2 regions of the Paenibacillus sp. J31R98 genome follow, and region 1 is predicted to be linked to the other one. Evidence: riboswitches for the same ligand, from Rfam matches in the RefSeq annotation. Region 1 holds a riboswitch; the other holds the start of a gene.
The links. A riboswitch is a leader RNA that binds a small molecule or an ion and turns the genes downstream of it on or off. The one in region 1 is predicted to bind ZMP and ZTP.
Positions count from the first base shown of each region.

Region 2: linked by a shared signal. The riboswitch ahead of AC0YNX_RS14845 (bifunctional 5,10-methylenetetrahydrofolate dehydrogenase/5,10-methenyltetrahydrofolate cyclohydrolase) and the one ahead of AC0YNX_RS08415 (GNAT family N-acetyltransferase) in region 1 are both predicted to bind ZMP and ZTP.

Region 1 covers NZ_JBWDNO010000002.1:25,501-30,702, forward strand. The annotation lists gene AC0YNX_RS08395 (AzlD domain-containing protein) at 1-96, opposite strand, end outside; gene AC0YNX_RS08400 (AzlC family ABC transporter permease) at 87-815, opposite strand; gene AC0YNX_RS08405 (NUDIX domain-containing protein) at 917-1,675, opposite strand; gene AC0YNX_RS08410 (zinc dependent phospholipase C family protein) at 1,689-2,315, opposite strand; ZMP/ZTP riboswitch at 2,468-2,549, shown strand; gene AC0YNX_RS08415 (GNAT family N-acetyltransferase) at 2,600-3,706, shown strand; gene AC0YNX_RS08420 (DUF4362 domain-containing protein) at 3,884-4,315, opposite strand; gene AC0YNX_RS08425 (GNAT family N-acetyltransferase) at 4,372-4,974, opposite strand; gene AC0YNX_RS08430 (mannonate dehydratase) at 5,111-5,202, opposite strand, start outside.
Region 2 covers NZ_JBWDNO010000003.1:257,648-262,849, forward strand. The annotation lists gene AC0YNX_RS14830 (glycerol-3-phosphate dehydrogenase/oxidase) at 1-1,858, opposite strand, end outside; gene AC0YNX_RS14835 (VOC family protein) at 2,056-2,448, shown strand; gene AC0YNX_RS14840 (copper amine oxidase N-terminal domain-containing protein) at 2,519-3,679, shown strand; ZMP/ZTP riboswitch at 3,706-3,793, shown strand; gene AC0YNX_RS14845 (bifunctional 5,10-methylenetetrahydrofolate dehydrogenase/5,10-methenyltetrahydrofolate cyclohydrolase) at 3,888-4,754, shown strand; gene AC0YNX_RS14850 (cyclodeaminase/cyclohydrolase family protein) at 4,759-5,202, shown strand, end outside.

The DNA.
Region 1 (5,202 bases):
AATACGACTAAGAAGGATGAGCGGCAGCACTCTTGGTATGAAGGTGACCATGGATGAACCGATAATAATGAGTAGAATATCCCATCTTATTTCCATTTTTCCACCGCCATTCCGACCGTTGCGGCAACAACTGTAGCCACGATGACGCCGATGCTTGCAGAGGATACCAACGTAACCCCTACAACAACGACTACCGCGATAATAGCGACAATAATATCTCTCGCAATCTTCGCCCTGCTCACCATCAGTAGAACCAGAAGTCCAATAAACATAGCTGGCAATGCAAAGTCTAAGCCAAACTTCTCAGGATTCGTGATCCATTGCCCGAAGAAGGCTCCAGCAATATTCGCTGCAATCCAATTTAGATATGCGGTTATGTTCAGTCCATGCATCCATTTCTCACTGATTCGCTGCTTATTCACCGTTTGATTGATGGCAACGCCGAATGTTTCGTCGGTAAGCAATGAACCTACCAGCATGTTCTTGAGAGGGGTAAGATGGCGAAAATAAGGCGACAACGCCGCGCTGAGCAAGAGATGGCGCAGATTCACAAAGAAGATCGTGACGATGATTGCCGCTACCGAGCCCTGTGCTGCAACCATCCCTGCTATAATGAACTGAGCTGATCCCGCATAGATGAGGACACTCATCAGAACAATCTCAATGATGCTAAGTCCCGACGTTTTCTCAACAACCCCAGCAGCAAATCCAATGCTTAAGTATCCCAGCAAGGTAGGAATGCAATCCTTAACACCTTGGATAAACTCCCCCGCAGTTACGGCTCTTTGTCCTTTTATGTTTGTGTTTTCTTGCATTGCTTAATCCTCTCCGTCAATCACACTCGTTCGTTATCGTATATTTTTTGTGTGACATATCATACGTTACTTAACGGAGAATGTCTATGCTAAAGGGGCATTTAAAATGTAGTCAACCAAGCACATTCCTTCTCTACGACCAAACGCGCCAGATGCTCATGCAGAATTTGCGGCAATACATGATGCTCCTGAAGACTCTCATTGGACAACTCCACCCAATAAAATTCCAAGTGACCTTCTTCGGAAGCAGGTAACTCATGTGATTGCAATTGCTCCGAACTCACTTCGAAGAGATGACTGACTTCATGATGTACAATCCCTTGCTCATCCGTCCTCTTCGTCTCCACTACACCTAGAAACCGTCCAATTGTACTGTCAATGCCTAACTCTTCGGCTAGCTCTCTCTCTAATGCGTGTTGAGCGCCTTCTCCTAGCTCGATGCTCCCGCCGGGGAGGAAGGAATGAGCTCCTTTTAAACGAGCGATTAGGATTTGATTGTTATGTACAATGACCGCTCGCGCGATATGCCGGAATTTAATGATTGCGCCTTCCGATGGAATCTCGCCACTCGAGTAGTATCGAACGACCTTCCCCTTCTCAGTCGCATACTCGATCTCTCTTCTCGTGCTCGTTCCAATATAGCCGCCAACGTCGATCACGTATATTTCATCGGAGAGATCAATCTTTCTAAAATGCAGCTCACCTAGCAATTCTGCTTGCTGTCCGGTAAGCTCACAACCCTCACTTTGCTCGAAGAAAGCAAGGCTAATGACAATGTGACCTTGCAGGGTCAGGAATGCGTTCACTTGATTGAACTGTTCCTTGAATTTAGTCGAGCCGCATAGCGTGATTACGCTCATAGAAGTCCCCCAGTTATACCGGCAACCGGTACAGAATCGCTGCTTGTTTTAATTTAATTATAGCAATCTCAACCGACGTTTCGATGTAGCCTATGATCTGGTCGAAAGTGAACACTCGTAGCTTATCAGTGAGAGAATCCGAAGAGTAATTCATATCTTCTAGAACATGTGGAATTAACGCTTCGACATCCGTGGACTTCACCTCTACGAGATCAATGACATCGCGAGGATTCAATAGCAAGCTTCTGAGACGCTCTCTCAAACCGTAATACGCCAACAATTGTCCGTTTAGCAAGCGAAAATCATTGTGATATTGGTTATATAGCTCCTTATCCGCTTCCATACGATTTCGCAGCCAAGATAAATTAAAGCCTTTCAACCAGATGTCATCGGCGACAAGGTGCGTGAAGTAGCCTAGAATATAAGCATTGGCGGCGTGTGCGTGATATTTATATAAGAACCCTTGATAATCGACGCTCCGCGAATAATCATGGACGTCACCTTGAAAGAAATGGGATTCATTCTTGGTAGAAACCGCATCAGGAGCGATGCTTCCAAGTAGAAATAACTCTCGATCTTCTAATGAGAGACTCTCTGCAATCCGATCCGCTATAATCGCATGCATAATTCTTGAGCCCACTGTAACCCCTCCACACTGAATGTCGTAATAATCCATTATTATCCTTTTTGCTGACGGATTGCTAGTCTCAAGTTTCGCTTATTTAATAAATGGAATTTTTAGAAAATTCTATTGAGGAAACCAACTTCTCCGTCTTATAATAAGTATTAAATAACGGGATGCGTAACTGGCGAGAACGTAGATCACTACGGGGGAGCGCATCTGTCCAACTAGCCGTTCGCCTGGGCAAAGCATTTGGTTGATTCTAACCAAGTGCTTTTCTATTTTCTAAGGAGAGTGCCGGGATGTTGACGAGCAAAAATGTAGCCGTAATCGTGTATGACCAAGTGGATGCGCTCGACGTGACAGGACCATTCGACACTTTCGCAGTAGCAAGCAATTGGGGGCAGGATTTCCGCGTTTATACGGTCGCCCTCGAGTCTACAGCACCTATTCGGACGATCAGCGGCTTAACGATCCAACCTGACTTCGCTTCATGGGACTGCCCTGCTCCGGATATTCTGATTGTCCCTGGAGGCTGGGGATCTCGGAAGGAGATGCATAATGAGAAGTTGACGGGCTGGATCTATGAAACCTCGCAACAAGCTTCCTTTACCCTGTCTGTATGTACAGGGGCACTATTGCTCGCCAAAGCTGGACTTCTTGAAGGATTGCGCGCGACTACCAATAGGCGGGCGATGGATTTGTTCATGGAGGCAGCACCAGCAAGCACAACGATAGTTGAGAACGTCCGATATGTGGACAATGGTCGCCTCATTACATCGGCAGGTGTTACGGCGGGCATAGATGCTGCGCTGCACCTTGTCGCTAAGATTCACGGAGAAGAGCGCGCGATCGAAACCGCATCAAGGCTGGAGCATGATTGGCGGCGTGAACCATCGGAAATGCTCGCGATTCGCCGAGCAACGGAAGAGGATGTCGACGGCATTCGTTCCCTATTCGTTGAAGCTTCGCAATGGATTCATCGGACGCATGGATTATGGCAGTGGAGAGCCGAACAATTTACTCTCGAGATGGTCGAAGCTTTTGTCCGGGAGCAGGAGGTGTTTGTTGCCAAGCTGGGGAACGAGCATGTCGGATGCTTCTCCATGCACTGGATTGACGAAGTAATATGGGGTGAGAAATTCCACGAGGATGCGGGCTATGTCCATCGATTATGCGTATCGCGTAAACGCAAGGGAGAAGGCATCGGCCGCGAGCTCATCCGGTATGCGGAAAGTTACATTAGCGCCAAAGGTAAAAGTTGGATCCGACTGGACTGCATGGCCGACAACCCGAGTCTGAATGCGTACTACGTCAATTCCGGTTTTAGCTTTCAGGGGCGTTATGAGCATAGCATCTGGAGTGCCAATCTATATGAGCGGGAAATAAAGAAGACACCGGCGCTTTAGCGCTGGTGTCTTCAGAGTGTAGAAAACCGCATTAGCCAATATTGGCAGCATAGCGAGGCTGAGAGTGCGGAATTCGATCTCTCAGCAAAGAAATCCGCCGATTACTACTCTGAGAGTGCAAAATTCGAACTCTCAGACTGTCGAGGCTTTCTCGACAGCCTGAAGACAGTTCAAAAACTACAATTTCTCTCGCGGGAACGATAGAACGATGAGCTGTGCGTTCTCATTGTAACCCTCACACTTCGACATTTGCACATCCGTAAAATCTCGATCTCGTTCATGAAGCTGAATGGATCTGCACACATATTGCATCTTCATCTTATCTTTTGGAAAATAAGCATCCCTAGAATGGTCAACGTTCCAAGTGATCTCTTTCCCATTCGAAATCACATCATGAATGACGGGTCCGCTATCCATGCCCGGCATAATAATCATTAAGTTGTCACCACGTCCTTCATGAAATCGACTCACCATTTCTTCGAGCCGATCCAGATCTGCTTTATCATAATTGATAATATACGAGGTATGGTTAGATGCGCTCTTCATATCCGGTTTTACGATCAGGATTGAAATGACACCGAGCAAAGCGACAATAATTAGGGTCTGCAAAATAACGATTGTTCGACTTATTCTAATACCCGCTCCTCCTAAATGGTAACAATTTACTAAAAATCATACCGCATCACGACTCGGCGCTTGGTCGGATGGGTCACTTCGCGGAACCCCGCAGCAGCAAAGGCATTGCGGCTTCCGACATGAAGCTCGCCCCAAGTGATCACCTTATCGGGAGTCGTGATCATGGGGTATCCCTCGATTGCGCTCGCCCCTCGCACTCTTGCGAATTCAAGAGCTGCTCGTGTGAGCTCATAGGTAATCCCACGCCGGCGATAGCCGTTGCGAATAATGAAACAAGTGATGGCCCACACACCTTCGTCGTCCTTATTCTCATTCCGATCTTGCCAGTAATACCGACTTTTGAGCAAGTACGCCATACGAGGCTCAACCGCACACCAACCTACAGGCTCGTTGCCAACGTAGGCGACGAGTCCGCTTGTCGAATCAGATTCTGGATTCTCGCACTCTGTCTGACTACGAAGCATGAAAGCTCGCTCGTCATCCTCTATTTCATTCCACCGGTCTCCTGGAATCTTGAACCGTTGGCAGTAGCAGGTTACTCCGTGGCACTTGGCTGGACCGAGCACAGTCTTCAAGTCTTCCCAGGACGCTTCGTTCGCAGGTACGATAGTGATCGCTTCGTTCGATGTCATTGCCCGTTATCCCTCCGAATATGGTGACTCCATAACCGGAGTATTCGCTAATAATTGGCAGTAATCCTGCCCGCAAGCTATTTTGTTCGATTAAAAAAAGCAACCAATCTGAAAGATTGGTTGCTTATCCTACCCCTTACCTCTCGATCAACTCCAGCGCATTCAACAGCCCCTGCATATACCCGACTGCGTGAGCTCGTGCGCGATGGCCCCATGCAGAATCATTGA
Region 2 (5,202 bases), on a different contig from region 1:
CCGCCGCATGCAGCTCTGCCTGCACACGCGCCAGCTCCGATCTCCGCTTCTCTTCATTCCAGCCGAATCGCTGCCCAAGCAGCCGTACGACCGTCCCCATCAACTTCTCCGCACGCCTCCGGTCGAACAAGATCATCCCCGTACGCCGCAGCAAGAAGTCCACCGCGCTGCACGTCATCTCCTCTTCCACGGCAAAATCCAGCTCCGCACGCAGCGCCCACTCCAGCCGCGCATTCTGCAAAGCCTCCGCACGACCAACCGCGATGGTAATCCGGTGCCCCGCAGCCGCGCTGCCCGCACTTGAGGTACTTCCAGCACTACCCAATCCACCTACGCCACCGGCACTACCAGCACTCCCCGCTCCACCAACCACTTCAGCCCCAGCATCCTCACGCGCAGCCGCCACTGGCAAGCCAGCTCCGGCAGAAGCCGCAGCCCTCTGCTCATTTGCCTCTGCACGCTCATATGCAGCGTATCGCGCCATCAGCTTCGGTGCATTGCTGCCGTAGCGCGCAACCCAGCCGCTAAGCGCTTCCTTAGGCACGCCTTGACGCTCACCTTCCAGAAGCATTGCATCGCACATGGCCTCGAAATTCGGATAGCCGCTGTAATCACCGCCGGAGAGCACTTCCTTATGCGTCGTGCAGCGGTCGAACTTTCGTCCGGTTCCCTCTTTAATCTCTGCTGCGACGAGATCCACGACCTTCTCCGCCATTTTGCGAAATCCGGTCAGCTTCCCGCCTGCAATCGTAACGAGCCCTTTGTCCGATATGAAGATCTCGTCCTTGCGCGAAATCTCCGAGGGGCTCTTCCCGTCTTCGTGAATGAGCGGCCGAACTCCTGCCCAGCTCGACTCAATATCTTCGCTAGTCAGACCAGCTGTTGGAAAAGCCGCGTTCACCGCCGTCAATAAATAATCCCGGTCAGCACGGGTCGCAACAACATCGCCCGGATCATCGCTATAAAACGTATCCGTCGTTCCGAAATACGTCTTCCCATCACGCGGGATAATGAAGATCATTCTTCCATCAGGCACATCTATATAAATCGCCTGCTTCACAGGCAGCTTGGCATAGTCCACTACAAGATGGACGCCCTTGGTCAGCATGAGCCGCTTCCCTTCAACCTTGCCATCCATACTGCGGACATGATCAACCCACGGCCCTGCTGCATTGACGATTTTGCGCGCGTAAATATCGTAGCTCTTCCCGCTTCGAACGTCCTTCACCCTAGCGCCGCAGATAACACCGTCCCGATAAAGCATCTCCTCTGCCTTGGCGTAGTTCACAATGGAAGCGCCATGGCGGTGCGCCGTCTTCATCACTTCCAGCGTCAGCCGTGCATCATCTGTCCGATACTCATAATAGTGACCGCTTCCCCGAAGACCTTCGCGTTTCAAGAGCGGCTCCAGCGCCTCCGTCTCCTCGCGCCGATACATACGCCGTCGCTCCGCACGCTTCACTCTTGCCAGACGATCATAGATATATAAACCAATCGAGGATGCAAAATAGCCGAAGGTGCCGCCCTTGTACACCGGCATCAGCATTGGCGCTGGGATAACAACATGCGGCGCATGACGATGAAGCAGCGCCCGCTCTCGGCCGACTTCCGCGACCAGCCTCACTTCACCCTGCTTTAGATAACGCAGCCCGCCATGCACAAGCTTCGTCGAACGACTGCTCGTACCTTGCGCGTAGTCGCCCATTTCAACGAGACCTGACCGCAAGCCCCGCCGCGAAGCGTCCCATGCGATGCCCGCACCTGTAATGCCCCCGCCAATGATGAGCACATCCAATAGTTCTGATGCCATTCGTTCCAAATACGTCGTCCGCGCCGATGCCGAGAAAGCTTCGTTCATCGCCTGCAAGCCCTCCTTATGAGCTGAAACTCCACGAGATATGCTTCATTACACGCTGATATAACCTACGGAATCATTCTTACTACAGTATAATCCGCAGAGGAATTTCATACCAGTTGCTTGCATATATGATATTATTAATTTATGAAACATAGTTTCACACAATAAAACAACCGACTTAAGGAGGCACTTCTACTATGACCACGGCAAAAGCATTCTCTTTCGATGGAATCGACCACATTCAGCTGGCTGCACCGCCAGGATGCGAGGAAGCAGCAAGGGATTTTTACGCTGGTATCTTGGGCTGGAGTGAGCTTCCCAAGCCTTCCGAGCTGCAGAAGCGCGGCGGCGTATGGTTTCAATGCGGCGCGCATCAGGTGCATATTGGCGTGCAGCAGGATTTTGTTCCGGCGCTGAAGGCACATTCCGCCTTTCTCGTTCGCGGGCTCGATGCGCTCCGCAATCATATTGCTGCAGCTGGTGTCTCCGTAATCAACGACGACGCACGCAGTGCAGAGTCCATTTATCGTTTCTACCTTAATGACCCTTGGGGCAATCGGTTGGAATTTATGGAATATAGCACGGTGTAACCTTTTCCCGTCCAGGAGCGTCTATCCGATCATACGAACTCATTCCAATGATTAGGAGATGTCCTGAACAATGAAGCTGAATATCCTAACGAAACGGACAGTCGCCGCAGCTATCATCGCTGCATCCACCTTGACCGCCTTTGCCGCCGCACCGCCGAACGCACTGAATAGAGCCTCAGCCGCTGCCCAGCAGCAAGCCAGCAAGCCGATCTTCGTCTACTTCAACAGCACTCAGCTGACTACACCCGATACATCCGCGATTATTAAAGACGGCAATCTGTTGCTCCCGCTCAATCTGCTTGGCGGTATTCCCGGCGCTTCTTTCTCCTATGACACCGCCAGCCAAACGATCCATGCCGCATATGACTCACATAAGGGCAGCCTTCGTCTGGGTGAACAGTCAGGGACGGTGGACGGTAGCAGCATGACTTTTGCCGGCAAAGCCATTCTCCTGAACAAGCGGATCTATGTCCCTGCCCGCTTCGTAGTCGCCGCAATCGGCGGAACGATCGTATGGGATGCCAAATACCGCGTTGCATCCATCTTCGGCGCTCAATATGTAACAGCGTCTGGCAAAGGCGGAGAGTATCGACTCGATGGCACGACAGGCGCGCTCTACTATAAAAGCCAAGGCCAACCGCAGAAGCTAGTCGGCAAGAGCCTCGCGAAGCTGAGCCTCGGCTACATTCCGATGGCGACGATGAGCGTTATCTCGATCAGCAAAGACAGCGAGCTGATTACGATCAGCCATGTGCACGGGGAGCCGTTAATTAACGACGAGGAATATACCTTGTTCGTGAAGAATGGCGCAATCATTCATCAAATGCACGCCCACTATTGGCAGTTCTCGCCTCAGAATATAGCAACGGCAGGCGCACAGGCAGTTATGACGGATGGCCGCACGGTACAGCTCGTGAATAGCGACGCTCAAATTGTCCAAACCTACTCACTCCCTAAGCTTTCAGGGCTGGACGCGATATTCGATATAGAGGCGGTACATAGCGACTTCCTGCTTTTCCGATCGAACGAAGGGCTGCTGTACATCGCCGATCTCCAATCCGGCAAGACATCTGCGCTCTATCAATTGCTGAGGCTCGATCCGAAGCAGCTAGCCCCTTTCTATGACGGCATCACGTTCAAGGAGCAGGACGGAAACAAGCTCTACTTCGAGGTCACGTCTAACGAGGATGGCCACCGGGAAATTGTCTCTTACGGGCTTGGTGGCGGATAGATTCTGTGGTACACTAGCTTCAAAATCATGCGGTATGCGACTGGCGAGAAAACGTGGAATGAACCACGGGGAAGCATACATTCGGCACATCTACCGTTCGCCTGGGTAAAGTATTTGCGTCAAGCGGCGCCTTTGTCTTCCAAGACATGGGCATCCTAGCGCGAATACTTTTTTTATTCCATGGATAAGGGGACTGATTCACATGACAATGGCACGACTGTTGAAGGCAAAAGAAGCGGCGGACCTCATCTACGCCGGCATCCGGGAGCGCATCTCCGCACATCAGAGGGATGGAGTTCAACCGCGTTTGGCAACACTGCTCATTGAAGGCGACCCGGCATCGGCTTATTACGCCAAGTCCAAGCAGCGCATGGCTGAGAAGCTCAGCATCGCCTTCGATCTGCACAGCCTCCCGGCTGACATTACGGCGACGCAGCTGACTAAATTGATCCTCTCGCTGAACACGGACGAGCATATTCACGGCATTATGCTGGAGCTTCCTCTGCCGAAGCATCTGTCAGCGACGGACATCACAGCCCATATTTCGCCGCTCAAAGATATCGACGGCGTCACGCCTGCCAATAAGCTGGCGACGCTAACGGGCGAAGCGGGCCTCTACCCGGCAACGCCTCAAGCCTGCATCGAACTGCTGCGGCACTACGGCTATCCGCTTGAGGGCCGCAACGTCACCTTGATCGGCAGAGGGCAGACGGTCGGACTGCCGCTCTTTCACCTGCTGCAGCGCGAGCAGGCGACGGTCACCGTCTGCCATTCGCGCACGCCGGATATCGCTGCGCATCTGCGGCACGCGGATATTGCCATTGTCGCCGCCGGCAAGCCGGGCATCCTCACTCGCGAGATGGTGCAGCCGAATCCGAATCTCGTCGTCATTGATGCCGGAATCAATGAAACGGCTGATGGCTCCATCATTGGCGATGCAGCTGCAGATGTGAGCGAAGCGGCTGCGGCTGTATCGCCGGTTCCAGGCGGCGTCGGCACGCTCACGACCGCCGTGCTCTTCCGCAATCTGATTGATGCGATTCAGCTTCAGCAGTTGAACGCGAAAGGAGAGTAACCCGATGACTTCGGTATCCTGGGACGATTCTTTGCGCCGCTTTCTGGAGAGAGCGGCAAGCGCCGATCCAACGCCTGGCGGCGGAAGTGCAGCGGCGGTTGCCGCCGCGCTCGGCGCAGCCATGTCAGCGATGGCAGGCCATCTGACGCAGGGCGACAAATTCGCCGAGGCGCAGCACCTCATCGCGCCGGCGCTCGATCAGCTGACGCGGCTGTCTGTCGACTGCGAAGCGCTGCTTACGGCAGATATCCGCGCCTTCGATCACTACATGGAGGCGCTCAAGCTGCCGCGAGCCACCGAGGAAGAGAAGCTCCACCGCAAGTCGGTGCTTCATGACGCGACGATCAACGCCATCGAGGTGCCGCTCCGCTTGATGCGCGTCTGCCGCTCTGCCCTGCAAGCGACCGAGAGCATTGCCGCCTGCACGAATCCGCATGTCATCTCGGAT